DNA from 3 places in the Micromonospora sp. NPDC005413 genome. Region 3 is predicted to be linked to each of the others. Evidence: riboswitches for the same ligand, from Rfam matches in the RefSeq annotation. Region 3 holds a riboswitch; each other region holds the start of a gene.
The links. A riboswitch is a leader RNA that binds a small molecule or an ion and turns the genes downstream of it on or off. The one in region 3 is predicted to bind S-adenosylmethionine.
Positions count from the first base shown of each region.

Region 1: it holds a riboswitch for S-adenosylmethionine, as region 3 does, so the genes downstream of both, ABZS37_RS06915 (ABC transporter substrate-binding protein) here and ABZS37_RS23140 (hypothetical protein) in region 3, are expected to answer to the same signal.
Region 2: it holds a riboswitch for S-adenosylmethionine, as region 3 does, so the genes downstream of both, ABZS37_RS10530 (aminotransferase class V-fold PLP-dependent enzyme) here and ABZS37_RS23140 (hypothetical protein) in region 3, are expected to answer to the same signal.

Region 1 is NZ_JBEXEV010000003.1:240,661-245,769, reverse strand. Features, by position in the region: gene ABZS37_RS06930 (Na+/H+ antiporter) at 1-836, shown strand, start outside; gene ABZS37_RS06925 (amino acid ABC transporter ATP-binding protein) at 865-1,611, opposite strand; gene ABZS37_RS06920 (amino acid ABC transporter permease) at 1,608-2,387, opposite strand; gene ABZS37_RS06915 (ABC transporter substrate-binding protein) at 2,433-3,320, opposite strand; SAM riboswitch class IV at 3,596-3,707, opposite strand; gene ABZS37_RS06910 (amino acid transporter) at 3,794-5,109, opposite strand, start outside.
Region 2 is NZ_JBEXEV010000006.1:75,612-80,720, reverse strand. Features, by position in the region: gene ABZS37_RS10540 (metal-dependent phosphohydrolase) at 1-197, opposite strand, end outside; gene ABZS37_RS10535 (FUSC family protein) at 337-1,539, shown strand; gene ABZS37_RS10530 (aminotransferase class V-fold PLP-dependent enzyme) at 1,560-2,810, opposite strand; SAM riboswitch class IV at 2,881-3,001, opposite strand; gene ABZS37_RS10525 (PrsW family intramembrane metalloprotease) at 3,025-4,503, shown strand; gene ABZS37_RS10520 (hypothetical protein) at 4,557-4,724, opposite strand; gene ABZS37_RS10515 (co-chaperone GroES) at 4,803-5,109, opposite strand, start outside.
Region 3 is NZ_JBEXEV010000025.1:40,884-45,992, forward strand. Features, by position in the region: gene ABZS37_RS23130 (DEAD/DEAH box helicase family protein) at 1-887, shown strand, start outside; gene ABZS37_RS23135 (serine/threonine-protein kinase) at 1,004-2,581, shown strand; SAM riboswitch class IV at 2,665-2,785, shown strand; gene ABZS37_RS23140 (hypothetical protein) at 2,813-3,415, shown strand; gene ABZS37_RS23145 (hypothetical protein) at 3,590-4,567, shown strand; gene ABZS37_RS23150 (GIY-YIG nuclease family protein) at 4,527-5,109, opposite strand, start outside.

The DNA of each region.
Region 1 (5,109 bases), on a different contig from region 3:
GCCCACGGGTGATCCGCGCCCGGTCCCGGGTTCTGGCGTACGCGTTCTGGGACCTGTCCACGTTTCTGATCAACGGCGGGCTGTTCGTTCTGCTCGGTACGCAGATACCCCGGGCGGTGCGGGGCGTCACCAGCACCTCGCCGCAGCGGGCTCTGGTGATCGTGCTGGTGGTCACCCTGGTCGTCATCGCCACTCGGCTGCTCTTCATCTACCTGACCGCGGAATCGGCGAGGCTGCGGCGCCGCCGGATGGTGGACGACGGCGGAGGTCCCTCGATCTGGCGGGTGGGAACGGTCGCCGGCTGGTCTGGCTTCCGGGGGGCCGTGTCGCTCGCCGCCGCCCTGGCCGTCCCGACGGTGACGGTCGCCGGTCGACCGGTGGTCGAACGCGATCTGATCATCTTCGTCACCGCGCTGGTGATCGTTCTGATCATGCTCATCCAGGGCACCACCCTGCCGCTGGTCGTGCGCTGGGCAGGGCTGGTCGGCGACCCGGAACGCAGCGACGAGACCCGGCAGGCCCGGCGGCGGGCCACCGAGGCGGGCCTGGCCGTTCTGCCCCAGGTCGCCGCCGAGATCGGTGCCCAGGAGGAGTCGGTGCGTCGGCTGCGAGCCGAATACCAGAGGCACCTGGAGGACGTCAACGAGAGCAGCGGGTGTACCGGCGAGGAACGCCGCCTGGAACGCCAACTGCGCCTCAGGGTCCTCGCCCACAAACGGCGCGAGGTCACCCGCCTGCGGGACAACCGGGAGATCGACGACCTCGTGCTGCAAGAGCTCCAGGAAGCTCTGGACAACGAGGAGATCCGGCTGCTGGGACGCGGGCCCAACGAATGATCGCCAGCGGCCTTCCTGCCGGCGCGGCTCAGAGCACCTGGGCGAGGAACCGGCGAAGCCGAGGGTGCTCGGCCCGTTCGAAGATCGCCTCGGGCGGCCCAGCCTCCAGCACCACGCCACGGTCCATGAAGGCAACGGTGTCGGCGACCTGCCGGGCGAAGCCCATCTCGTGGGTGACCACCACCATGGTCATGCCTGCCGCGGACAGGTCGGCCATCACCCCGAGGACGCCCTTGACCAGCTCCGGGTCGAGCGCCGAGGTCGCCTCGTCGAAGAGCATCACCTCGGGCCGCAGCGCCAGCGCCCGGGCGATCGCCACCCGCTGCTGCTGACCGCCGGAGAGCTGCGCGGGCCGGGAGTCGGCCTTTCCGGCCAGCCCCACCAGCTCCAGTTGGGCACGGGCGACGGACTCCGCCTCGTCCTCGCCGAGCTTGCGGAGTCGGCGCAGCGCGAGGGTGACGTTGCGCAGCACGCTCATGTGGGGGAAGAGGTTGAACTGCTGGAAGACCATTCCCACCCGCTGCCGCAGCGCGTCCGGGTCGTCGCCCAGCACGCTGCGCCCGTCCAGCAGCACGTCGCCGCGGTCCGGCTCGATCAGCCGGTTGATGGTGCGCAGGAGGGTGGACTTGCCCGACCCGGACGGGCCGATCACGCAGGCCGTCGCACCGCGCGGCACGGTGAGGTCGACGCCGCGCAGCACCCGGTTCGGCCCGAAGGCGAGGTGCACGTCGCGGACGTCGAGGCTGACCGAGGTGGTCGTGCCGGTGGTCGTCATCGGTTCCCTTCCGTCGCGGCGGGCAGCGCCGGCGCGGTGTCGTCGTCGTCCTCGTCGGCCGGTGCGGCGGTGGGCCGACCGTGGCGCAGCCGCCGGTCGATCCAGTTGACGACGTGCGTCAGCGGCACGGTCAGCGCCAGGTAGAAGAGCCCGGCCAGCAGCAGCGCGGACTCGTTGCCGGTGGTGGCCGCGTAGTCCTGCCCGATCCGGAACAGCTCCCGCTGGCTGGCCACCAGGCCGAGGAAGTAGACCAGGCTGGAGTCCTTGATCAGCGCGATGAGCTGGTTCACCCAGGCCGGCAGCACCCGCCGGATGCCCTGCGGAATGATCACCAGCCGCATCGCGTCGGCCCAGGAGAAGCCGAGAGCGCGAGCTCCCTCCAACTGGGCGGCCTCCACCGACTGGATGCCGGAGCGGAAGATCTCCCCGATGTACGCCGCCGCGATGAGCGACAGCGCCAGGATCCCCAGCGGGTAGGGGTCCGGTCCCCAGACCCGCATGCCCAGTGGGGCCAGCCCGACGCCGATCAGCAGGATCGTCGCCGCGGCCGGTAGCCCCCGGAACACGTCGGTGTAGACCCGCGCCGGCCAGCGCAGCCACCGGCTGCGGGAGATGCCGGCGACGGCGAGCAGCAGGCCCAGCACCGAGCCGAGCAGGGCGGCGGAGACCGCCAGGATCAGCGTGTTGGGCAACCCGACGGTCAGCATCTCGGGCAGCGCCTCGCGCATCGCGTCCCAGTCGAAGAAGGTCTCCCACATGGTGCTCAACGGATCCATCGGTCGCCTCTCCTACCGCCCTGCTCGCTCGTCACCGGGTACGTCTCAGGACGCGGTCGACGCGGACGCCGACGGCACAGTCGACGCGGACGCCGACGGCACGGCCACCGTGCCGCTGCCCGGCTTGAAGTCCTCCGGGACCGGCCGGCCCGGGTAGTACTGCGCCTGCAACCGGCTCCAGGTGCCGTCCGCGATGACCTCGTCGAGACCCTTGTTCAGCGCCTCCCGCAGCTTGTCGCTGCCCTTGGCGACGGCGTACGCGGTCGGTGCCGGGCTGAGCTGCTTGGCCGCCACGGTGATCTTGCCCTTGCTGTCGGCGGCCGACTTCTCGCCGATCTCCGCCGGAGCGATCCACGCGTCGGCCGTGCCGGCCTTGAGCTGGTTGATCGCGCCGTTGTAGTCCGGCACCCGCACCGGGTCGAGCTGCTTGCCCGTGGCGTAGTCGTCCTGGACGGTGCCCTGGACCACCACGACCCGCTTGCCGGCGAGCTGGTCGAAGCCGGTGATCGGCGAGCCGGCCGGGACGTCCAGGCCGAAGTAGCCGAAGTCGTAGCCGTTGCCGAAGTCGACGGTCTTCTTCCGCGCCTCCGTGATGGTGATCGAGGAGCTGCCAACGTCGAACTTGCGGTTGTTGACCTGGGAGAGCAGCGCGGAGAAGTCGGTGCCGACGAACTCGACCTTCAGGCCGAGCTTCCCGGCCACCGCGGTCAGCAGGTCGTTGTCGAAGCCGGTGAACGTGCCGTCCTTGAGGTACACGTTCGGCGGTGCGTCGGTCAGCGTGCCGGCGCGCAGCACGCCCGGCTGGGCCAGGCCGTACGGGTTGGCGGTGGTGTCGGACGAGCTGTCCCCGCCGCAGGCGGTGAGCGCGGTGGCGGCCAGGATCGTGGCCGCGCCCAGGGCAGCGGCGCGGGTCAGGGCAGGAAGGAATCGCACGGGTGTCTCCGAAAGGGTTGCGTCTCGGCGCGCACGGGCGTGCGCCGCCGACGGTGCGCCCGATGGGCGTACCGCTGGGGAGGTTTCGGGAAGAGGGGTGCGCTAGTGCGCGGTGCCGCGACGACAGGCGGCGCTGCACATTCGCATCATGTCCACGTGCCGTCGCCGGGTCAGTGCGGGCGAAGGCCAACCGGCGGGGAGTTCCGCGACGTCGGTCGGTGGGGCGGTGCTGAGGATGCGCATGGCTCTCCCGGGTCTGTGCTGACCTGGGTGCCAGGCCACGCTTGCACCGACGTCGTGCCGGTGCCTGGTCTTCACCCGGGGCACCCCACCGCGGAGGAGGGTTGCCGGCCAGCGAGCCGGGGCTTTGCGCTGGCACTCATGACCTGCGCCGAGACTAGCAGCAGAGGTCCGTCGATCGTCCAGTCGATATGACCACGCTCACCGTCCGCGCCCGACGCGCGGCCCGCAGGTCAACCGGCGTGCACGTGCGGGCGGCGCGTCTGGTCGGGCTCCTGGCGGCGCAGGATCTCCCGGGTGACCGAGGCGATCTCGCCCTGCCCGAACGCCAGGTAGCGCAGGACGTTGCGGGTCGGGCCGCCCTCGGTCCACTCGAAGTAGATGTGTGGGCGCCGCCGGCTGCGGTTGCGGATCTCCAGCAGCATGGCGGCCAGCGCGTTCGGCACCGAGGAGCTGGCAAGCCTGAGCACCGGGAAGCGGTCGTGCGCCACGCTGCCGCGCACCAGCAGGCCGGTCTCGAAGTCCGACGGGTCGGTGACCTGCACCTCGACGAAGATGACGTCGCTGTCGTCGGGGAAGTCGTTGTCCGCCACCGTCTGGGCGAGCTTGTCGCGGTACTCGGTGAGGTCGCGCCGCTCCGGCTCGTGCGCGATGAGGCGGATCCGACGCTCGCTCCGCTCGGCGATGAACGCCGTCGCGACCGGGTCGAAGTCGACCCGGTCGACCCGCAGCTCGAAGGCCCGCATCACCCGCGACAGCACCGACACCACGATCATCCCACCGATGAAGCAGGCGGCGATCTTCACACCGTCGGGACGTTGCACCACGTTCGCCGCTGTGGTGTAGACGAACACCACAGCGATGGTCCCGAACGCGACCGTGCGCCCCCGCTGCCCGCGCCGCCGTGCCGCGAGGGTCACCGCTGTCGCCGCCGAGGTGATCAACACCAGAACCCCGGTGGCGTACGCGCCGCCCTGCGCGTCGACGCTGGCCCGGAAGACGACCGTGATCAGGAACGCCACCGTGGTGAACACCAGCACCAGCGGCCGGATGGCCCGCGCCCAGGTCGGCGCCATGCCGTAGCGGGGCAGGTAACGCGGTACGAGATTGAGCAGACCGGCCATCGCCGACGCCCCGGCGAACCAGAGGATCCCGATGGTCGACAGGTCGTACACGGTGCCGAACACCTGGCCGAGGTGCTGGTGCGCCAGGAAGGACAGGGCCCGACCGTTCGCCGGGCCGCCCGGCTGGAACGCCTCGGGCGGGATCAGCACGGTGGTGGTCACGCTGCTGGTGATCAGGAAGACGCTCATGGTGGCGGCGGCGGTGGTGAGCAGCCGACGCGCGCCCCGGATCCGGCCCAGCGGCCGATCCTCCGAGTCCTGACGGTCCCCCCGGATGTGTGGCATCACCGCCACCCCGGTCTCGAAACCGGACAGGCCCAGCGCCAACTTCGGAAACAGCAGCAGGGACAGCGCGACCACCATCAGGGGATCGCCGTGCCCGGTGGTCAGCGTGGTGGTCCAGTCCCCGACCGCGCTCGGATGGG
Region 2 (5,109 bases), on a different contig from region 3:
ACGTCGACCCGATCGGTCAGCCCGGCGTGCTGGTCCACCACGTCGAGCACTGCGCTCAGGTGGGCCACCGTGTGGTAGTGCCGGTGCGGCTCCCGCCATCGGGCGAGCAGCTGCTCCCCGGCCCGGGTCGACCCCGCGTCCGGCCTCGCGCCGGCACCCCGGACCGCCGCCCGCCATCGATCCAGCAGATCAGCCACCGCCCGAGTCTGCCGCATCGCGCCGGGGTGCGCGGCGCGGGAGGAATCATCAGGCCCACCACGGGTAGTCGCGCCCATGGCCGTGGCCCGGGACAAGCGACCTCCAGTGGTGCGACGTACCGCGCTGCGCCAAGGGCTGGTGGACGTCGACGGGGCACGGATCGCCGAGGCCACCGAGGAGCTGCGGCATCGCGGCCGGACCACCCTGCACGACCGGCTGCACCGGGTGCGGATGGCCGGCGGGCTGGCCGTACAGGCCGGGCTGGCGGCCGGGCTGGCGTACTTCATCTCGCACCGGGTGCTCGGCAACCCGCAGCCGGTCTTCGCGCCGATCTCGGCGGTCGGCACCCTGGCCGCGTCGGTCGGTCAGCGGTTCCGCCGGACCGTGGAGCTGATCGTCGGGGTGGCGATCGGGGTGGCCATCGGCGACCTCCTGATCTACCTGCTGGGCACCGGGGCATGGCAGCTCGGCCTGGTGGTGACGGTGGCGATCCTGCTCACCATCTTCGCCGGGGCCAGCGTGGCCATCGTCATCCAGGCGGCGGCCACAGCGGTGCTGATCGTGACGCTGAGCCCCTCCACCAAGGATCTGGAGATCCCCCGCTTCGTCGACGCGTTCCTCGGCGGTGGAATCGCGCTGCTGGTCACGGCGGTGCTGCTGCCGCTGAACCCGCTCCGGGTGATCAACCGGGCCGCCCGTCCGGCGCTGGACCTGCTCGCCACCCAACTCGACGCCACCGCCGACGGGCTGCGCAAACGGGACCGCGCCGGCACCCAGCAGGCGCTCGAACGGTTGCGCAACAACAAGGAGGAGTTGGCCACGTTGGCCGAGGCGATCGAGGGGGCCAAGGAGACCTCCACTCTCTCCCCGGCCCGCTGGCATCGGCGCGACGAGCTCACCCACTACGCGGAGGCGGCCGACCCGATCGACCGGGCGATGCGCAACACCGGCACGCTGATCCGCCGGGCCGTGACGCTGATCGAGGACGAGGAGCCGGTGCCCGATCCGATGCCGGACGCGATCGGCCACCTCGCCGAGTCGGTCCGGCTCCTCAAGCACGAGTTCGCCGTCGGTGAGGAACCGGAAAAGTCCAGGGAGCGGTCCCTGCGGGCGGTCAGCGAAGCCGGCCGGGCGTATGGCGCCGGGGTCGGCTTCTCGGGCAGCGTGGTGGTCGCCCAGATCCGGACCACTGCGAGCGACCTGCTGGTGGCCTCCGGGATCGAGCAGGAGGAGGCGAACCGGTGGATCCGTACCGCCTTCGGGGAGCAGGAGCGGCCGGTCGGTGAACCGGCCGAGCCGGGCGAGCCGCCGAAGCCGCCCACCGCCCCACCGGTCGGCTGACCGGGGCGCCTCATCCCAACTCAGCCCAAGGTGGCGAGCGCGGCGAGCAGCCGGTCCACCTGAGCGACGGTGCTGCCCAGGCCGATGCTGGCGCGCAACGCGGTGGGCGGCAGGTCCCGTCGGCCGGTTCGCCCCGCCGCCTCGGTGAGCAGGCGCCGGGCCAGCGGGTGGGCGCAGAACAGCCCGTCGCGTACGCCGATCCGGTGCTCGGCGGCCAGCCGTGTGGCGACGTCGGCGGAATCCCACCCGGCGACCACGAACGAGACGATGCCGACGCGCGGCGCGTCCGGGCCGAAGGTGCGCAACTCCACCACGTGCGGCAGGGCGGCGATGCCGGTCCGCAGTCGGGCCAGCAGCGCCTGCTCGTGGGCGGCCAGCGCGGCCCGGTCCGCCTCGTCGAGCGCCGCGCACACCGCGGCCAGTGCCACCGCGCCGAGCAGGTTCGGGGTGCCGCCCTCGTGCCGTGCCGTGCCGGTCGCCCAGGTCACGTCGTGCGTGGCTGGCCCGACGTTGCTGGTGGCGCCGCCACCGGCCAGGTACGGCGGGGCGGCGTCCAGCCAGTCCGCGCGGCCGATCAGCACCCCCGCACCGAACGGCGCGTACAGCTTGTGGCCGGACACGGCCAGGTAGTCGACGTCGAGCGTGAGCAGGTCGACCGGGGCGTGCGGGGCGAGTTGCGCGGCGTCGAGCACGATCCGGGCCCCATGCCGGTGGGCCACCCGGGCCAACTCGGCGACCGGCCACCGCTCGCCGGTCACGTTGCTCGCACCGGTCACCGCGACCAGCACCGGCAGCGCCGGGCTGCTGCCCCGGCGCAGCTCGGTGAGGGCGGCGGCGAGGTCGCGTACCGCCCCGTCCGGGCCGGTGGGCACCGGGAGCCGGACGGAGCCGCGCGGCCAGGGCAGCAGGTTCGCGTGATGCTCGCCGGCGAAAGTGACCACGGTCGTGCCGGCGGGCAGCGCCCGGGCCAGCAGGTTGAGCGCGTCAGTGGTGTTGCGGGTGAAGATCACGTGATCGTCGGCGCGGGCGCCGAAGAAGTCGCCGACCGTCTGCCGGGCCTGCTCGTATTCCAGGGTGCAGCGCCGGGACAACGCTCCCGCGCCACGGTGCACGCTGGCGTACCAGGGCAGCAGCTCAGCCACCGCGTCGGCGGCGGCCCGCGCGCACGGCGCGCTCGCCGCGTAGTCCAGGTTGATCTCGCCCGGTACGCCGAGGACGTCGAGCGGCCGCGACGAAGCCGCTGCGGGCGCGGTGTCGAAGCGGGTGGGCAGCGAGGGAACGAGGGTGACGGACACGCCGGAACCTCCGGGGTCAGGGACCCCGGGTGCACAGTCGGGACGGGGTCCGCGCTTGCCCAGCGCACCGATCGGGCTGGGCCCGGTCATCACCCGGGGCACCCCACCGCGAACTCGACGAGGGTTGCCGGCCAGCAAGCCGGGGCTTGATGCTGGCGCTCGTGACCAGCCAGCAGCATAGCGGCTGTGGATGCGAGCGGACCAGCCGGCAATGGATGGCTACGCTGACCGCATGGCCGACACCCCGCCCGGTTCACCGCTGCCGTCGTCGCCCGCACCCGCAGCCCCGCCCGTCGGCGAGGCGCCCCGGATGCCGCTGCGCCGACTGGGCTGGCGGCGGTTCCTGGTGCTGGCCGGGGTGGTGCTGTTCATCGCCGCCTGCGCGGTGTTCATGGTCTTCACGCTGGGCCAGTCGCTCGGCCTGCAAGCCCTGCTGATCGGGGTGGTCGCCGCCATCCTGCCGGTGCCGGTGCTGGTCGCCTGCTTCCTCTGGCTGGACCGGTACGAACCGGAGCCGCTCAAGTATTTGATCTTCTGCTTCGCCTGGGGGGCGTTCGTCTCCACGGCCGCCTCGCTCACGGTGAACGAGTTCGCCGCCAACCGCTTCGCCGACTGGGGCCTGCCGTCCGCGCTCACCGGGGTGCTGGTCGCGCCGTTCATCGAGGAGCTGACCAAGGCCCTGGGCCCGATCCTGCTGCTGGTGTTCCGCCGCCGGGAGTGGTCCGGGATCACCGACGGCCTGGTCTACTGCGGGCTCTCCGCCGTCGGCTTCGCCATGGTGGAGAACATCCTCTACCTGGGCGGGTACGGCTTTGCGGCCGGCGCCGACCGGTACGGCCCGGCGACCGGCGCGCAGCAGGTCATCGCGATCTTCATCGTACGGATCCTGCTGTTCGGGTTCGCCCACCCGCTTTTCACCTCGATGACCGGTGTGGGGCTGGGCATCGCGGCCCGGACGGCAGACCGGCGGGTCCGGGTGCTCGCCCCGATCGGCGGCCTGCTGCTGGCGATGATGCTGCACGGCACGTGGAACCTGCTGCCCACGCTGACCCAGGCCACCGGCGAGGCAGTGATCATGCTGTACGGCTTCCTGGGCCTGATGGTGCCGGTCTTCTTCGGCATGGTGGGGCTCGCGGTGTGGCTGCGCGCCTGGGAGGGGCGGCTCACGGAGCGGACACTGCCGGACTACGTACGCGCCGGCTGGCTGAGCCCGCCCGAGGTGGCCGCCCTGAGCAGCCTCGGCAGACGACACGCGGCCCGCAGTTGGGCCCGGCGGGTGGCTGGGGACGCCGGGGCGCGGGCGATGCGCGGCTACCAGTTCGCCGCCACCCGGCTGGCCCTGCTGCGCGACGGGACACTGCGCGGCCTGGACCGCAAACCCGCCGATCAGGAGCGGACCGCCCGCGAGGAGCGTGAGTTGCTGGACGCGATCAGCGCGTACCGGTCGTTCTTCGTGGGTCGGGACCCGCAGGCCCCGGTCGGGGTCTGGGACGGCAGCCGCTACCACCTGCGCTTCCCGGACGGGACCCAGCGTCCGGTCGCCGCGCCGGACGAGCCGGTGGTGCCGATCCCGGTGGTGCTGGCCCCTGCTCCGCCTCCGATGGGCTACGCCCCGCCCGGCTGGCCCGGCCTGCGGCCGGGGGCGCCCTGGCCGCCCGGTCACCCCTGACGGCTGGCGGCTTACTGCTGGCGGCTTGCGGCTCAGGTCATCAGGGTTGCGGCTCAGGTCATCAGGGTGGTGAGGAAATCACCGAAGCCCTGGAACATCGCGATCAGCGCGGCACCGATCGCCTTGAACATCTGCGCCGCGCCGTCCGGCCGGAAGGCCATGAAGTAGATCAGGAACGCGACACTGCCCCAGGTCAACAGCTTCTTCACGAATACTGGCATCGTCCCTCCCCAGGGCCACGGTCGCCGGATGGCTTCCCGTCGTGCGGCCGGGCAAACGGCGCGCCTGGGGGAGGTGCGTCAGAGGTAGAGGCCGGTGGAGTCGTTCTCGATCCGCTCGGCGGCCACGGCGTGCACGTCCCGCTCCCGCAGCAGCACGTACCCGCGGCCGTGTAGCTCGACCTCGGAGCGGTCGTCCGGGTCGAAGAGCACCCGGTCGCCGGAGACGATGGCACGTACGTTCGGCCCGACCCCGACCGTGGTGGCCCACGCGAGGCGCTTGCCGACCGCGGCGGTCGCCGGGATGACGATGCCCGCGGTGGAGCGACGTTCGCCCTCGCTGCCCTCCATACGGACCAGCACGCGGTCATGCAGCAGACGGATCGGC
Region 3 (5,109 bases):
CCTTCCGCCCGTACTTCGAGGAAGCCGCCACCCTGCCCTCGGACCCTAACCTGCTCTACACCGCGCAGAGCAGGGTGATGTCCGCGCCGGTTCTCGTCGACGAGGAGATGCAGGCGTTCGCGGCTGCTTACCTGGCCGCCCAGCGGCAGGCCGCCGGCAACACGGCGAAGTGGGAGAAGCTCCACGCCGAGCTGTACCGGCACCTCGATCCTGCGGTGACCCGCTTCGCCGACCTGCTCAACGGCGACGACGAGGACGACCAGGAGACAGCCGAGACCTTCCGGGCCGACCTGAACGACTACGTCCGCAAGTACAGCTTCCTCTCCGGCATCGTCACCTACATCGACGCTGAACTGGAGCGCCTCTACCTCTACGGGCGGCACCTGCTCAATCGGCTGCCCCGCGGTGAGGACGGCGGCGTGGACATCGGCGAGGTCGACCTGAGTCACCTGCGGGTGGAGAAAACCGGTGAACACGACGTCAGCCTCGTCCCCGAGGGGCCGGCTGACATGAAGGGCTTCGGCGACGGATCCGGCAGCGCCAAAGAGACGGAGAAGTCGCTGCTGTCGGAGCTCATCGACCGGTTCAACCAGAAGTACGGCACCGAGTTCACCGAGCAGGACGTCATCAAGCCCTTCAACGAGGCCCTTGCCGACCCGAAGGTGCGGCTGGCCGCCGTCGCCAACGACGAGGAAAACTTCGGCCACGTCTTCGACCCGGTCTTCGAGGACAAGATGATGGATCACTTCGACACCACGGCCGACCTGGGACGCAAGTACTTCGACCCGCAGCAGAACTTCCGCAGCTCGCTCAACCGCAGCGCCCGCAGCGCCGCCTGGCGGCTGATCCGCCGGCAGGAGGGGGTCGTCAACGACGACGCGGCCTGACCGGCCGTGCCGCCGCGGCGCCAACGTGACGCGCCGCGGCGGCAACTTCTGGACGATGATCGGTTTGACCGCAACACTGACCATCTGGCTGGGACAGTCGCAGGGGTGGAGGCAACGTGCGGACAGAGCCGATCGCCGGGCGATACGAGAGGGTCGAGGAGATCGGCTCCGGCGGCATGGGGCACGTGTGGCGCGGCTACGACAGTGTCCTCGACCGTGAGGTCGCCATCAAACTCATCCGCGTCGAGGCCGTGCAAACCCCGCAGCAGGCGGAAGAGTTCGCCAAGCGATTCCGCCGCGAGGCCCGCGTCACCGCACGCATCCAACACCACGGCGTGCCCCAGGTGTACGACGCGGTCCTAGACCGCTCCTACGACCGGCTCTACCTGGTGATGGAGTTCGTCCGTGGCACCGCCCTACGGGCCTTTATCGACCCACAGCATCCGCTGCCGGTCACCTGGGCAGCCGCTATCGCCGCGCAGATCTGCACCGTCCTCTCCCACGCCCACGCCATCCCCGTCGTGCACCGCGACCTCAAACCCGACAACGTGCTGGTCACCGCGGATGGGGCGATCAAGCTCCTCGACTTCGGCATCGCCGCCATCCTGCGCACCGACGTCACCCGCCTCACCGCAACCGGCAGCGCCCTCGGCACTCACCACTACATGCCGCCCGAGCAGATCCAGAACGCACAGGTCACGCCACAGAGCGACCTATACGCCCTGGGCTGCGTCCTGCACGAACTCCTCGCCGGGCAGCGGGTCTTCGCCGGCGGCAGCGACTTCGAACTGTGGCACCAGCACGTCACCGAGCCACCACCACCTCTGCGGACGCTCCGCCCCGAGGTGCCCGTCGCGATCGAGGAACTGGTCCTCGATCTGCTGGCCAAGGCCCCAGAGGACCGGCCGACGGACGCCTACGACGTCTACGAGCGGCTGCTGCCCTTCCTGCCCCTACCCGGAGCGGCACCGCCCGCCTCCGAGCGCGCGAGCAGCACCATGCCCGACCCAACGCTGGTGTACCGCCGACCCAACGCGCCCCGACGCCGGCCCGCGCCCGACCCCGTCGTCCCGGCGCCGCGCAGTGGCACGTCGAGCGCCGATCCGGCGGCGATTCTGCGGACCGAGGTTCGAGACGCGATCAAGGCCGCCGTTGCCCAATCCGATGAGCTGCTGGACGACGAACGGTTCGCCCAGGCTGCCGAGGTGCTCGAGGGCGTGATCGGCCCCGCCAGCGAGGCGCTCGGTGCTGAAAGTCCACGCGTGCTCGTTCTGCGATCACGGCGAGCGGCCATTCTCATCATCGGCGGGGACTTCCGGCGCGCGCTGCCGGAGTTCGACGCCCTCGCCGCCGCGTACACCCGTACCGCTGGCCCCACCAGCGAGGACGCCTTGGAATGCCTCCGGCAGGCAGCCCATTGCCGGGCGGAACTCGGCCAGGCCACTACAGCCCTGCGCCAGTTCCGGCAGGTGCTGACGCACGTACGTGCCGCCTCCGGCGACGTCTCCCCCACGGCTCTCGACCTACGTTTCAACATCGGCATACTGCTGGTCTCCGAAGACAAGCCCGCCGAGGCCGCGGACGAGCTGCAACCGCTGCACGACGACCTCTGCGTGGTCTACGGCCCAGACCATGAGCTGACCCGGGAAGTCGCCGACCTGCTTGCTCGGCTCCGACTCGCCGCCGACGGATAGTTCCGCCACCGCCGTCTGCTCAGGTCTCCCCCGCGTGTTGGCCGGGGTTGCTCCCGGCCTCGATGATCTCTATGCTTCCTGGGCGTCAAGAGTGGTCAGCGTCAAGCCTCCCGGCTTGCTGACCCGGCAACCGCGCCACCCGCGCACGGTGCCCCCGGGGGAAGACCAGGCCGACCGCAAGCTGCGGTACGGCAAGAGCGGGTGCCTCGGGCACCGGAGAGCGAGTTCACCGTGCCATTCGAAGAGCTGGACCTGGCCGCTTTCGCGGTCTGCCTGACCTGCGGGCACCTCCGCGACGGTGCCCCGCGCGAACAGCGGTGCCGCTGCCAGCCACGTACACCGGAGTGGGAGCGGCAGTGGCAGGGCCAGGACATCCCCAGTGACCTCGCCCTGTGCCTGTTGTGCGTCCGAGAGACCGTGACCACCCGAACCCGGTGGTCGTGGCTGGCCTGCGAAAGCTGCCGACACGTCTCGCAGGTCGTCGGCGAATGGTACGGCCACCGCGCCGCACTGCCGCTGGGCCGGCACTCGATCATGAACGGCGACGTGGTCCAACCGCAGACGGCCACGACCACCGTGGTCGCCGCCTCGCTGGTGGCTTCCGCGCGGCGTGGTAACGAGCTGCGCGAGTGGCAGCAGGTGGAGTTCGACCGGCTCGCCGAGCCACTACGCCCAGTCGGACCAAGTGTGCCGCTGGTCGAGTGGCAGCGACGGTGGCCGCCCTCGCTCGGAGCAAGCGTCGACGCTTTCGAGCGCTACGGCGTCATGCCCGTCCCCAACGACCTCAGCAGCCTCCGGCAGGCGCAGAACGAATTCTTGGCCACCGCTCGTTGATCGCCAGTCCAGCCGGCTGCTGTTGGTGGTAACCGATCTCGCCAACAGCAGCCGGCTGGTCATCGCCCATCGACGGTCCGGTGATAACGGGCAGCTCGGATGCCACGCCGTTCGATAGCATCCGGCCATGATGGACAGTAGCGGGCAGCGACGTCGGTGCCCAGTGGTCGAAGCATGACCATCATCAGTGGTTGGCCGGCGCTGACCGTGGCATTGAGCAACAGAGCCTCGCCAGCGAGATTGTTCATTCAGGAGCGGTTCGGCCGCTGGCAGGCCCTGCAGGCACGGTATCGGGAATCCGTGGGCTCCCTTGTCGTGCCTGGGAGTCAGGCGAACCCTGGCACCATCGGCTCGGCCTTCGACTGGATGGTGCGCTTCATGGTGCATCCCAGGCCGGACCTGCGCTTGGCGCTGCTCGGCGCGCGCACTCCCCCGCTCCGGCACGCGGTCCACGAACTGGCACGCACGCTGAATTACCTCCAAAGCGGCGACAGCATGGGGACCTCCCGGTTCACCGGGCCGGCCGCAGGCAGCGAAGCCGACCATCGACTCGTTGCCCGGGCCTGCTGGGCGCTGGCGCTCCTCACCGACCTGTACCGGGTCGGTCCGACACCCGGATCCCCGTTGATGGCCCTGGCCCCAAGGTCCATCACCGCCGAGAAGCTACTTGATCTCGCCCCATCCGCGGCCCTCGACGAGCTCCAGGCTCTGCGCGCCTTCGCCGAGCGGAGCCTCCTGCCGTCCCTGTCGGCGCGGCATGGCGCTTGGGCCCTCGGGCCGACCTTCGCCGGATCATCGCTGATGAACGCCGACGCCGACCTGATCGCCGCAGGTCTGCTGCTCGAACTCAAGACGGGCCTCGGCAGCAAGCGCCGCGATGGGACGCGGCGGTCAGCATTGGAAGCGCCGACCATCATGCAGCTGCTCGGCTACGTACTGCTGGACTTTCCTGACGAGTTCGCCATCGAAGCCGTCGGCGTCTACAACGCCCGCTACGCACACCTGACGACGTGGCGCCTACCGGAACTCCTGGCTGAGTTGGCGGGCCGGCCCGTTGATCTAAGGGAGGAACGTGTGGCCTTCCATCAGCTGCTCGCCAGGGGCGATCACGTTAGTCCTCACGTCGGAGACCATCTATGTAGCCCTGGATGAGGGCGGACGCGTCGCGGAAGTCGAGGTCGAAGAACTCGCGGTCCTTGCGGACCCGGTAGTGCGCCAATCGATCGTGCAGCTCGGCCTCTACCGACGGAGCATCCGCGACCACCCACAAAGCGCGCACGCCATACGGGATAACAACGCCGGTCGCCCGGTTGATCTCCCTCACCCTCTCCTCGACGGTCCGCTCTGTGTAGCCGATCTTCAGCATCCGAGGTTGCTCGCGAGTCGACAGCACGTAGATGTAGCCATCTCCTGGCGTTTCACGCGGCTGTTCCCCGACAAGTCCGGCCAGATGGACCTGCACGACAGCGTCAGTCAGTAGCGTGAGCTGCATCGCAGCGGTGGCATCGTCGCCATCCCTGATCGCGCTCCGTAGGCGACCGAGCGCATCACCAGCTTGTAGGCAGCGCTTACGTCCGGGGCGGCCCAGCTGTTGCCACACGGTGAACCAGTCCCACTGGTCCTGCCGGTGACAGCGCGAGTAGAGCCCTTTGACTTCCGACAGGGCCTCCAGCAGTGAGGCGTTGGACTCAATC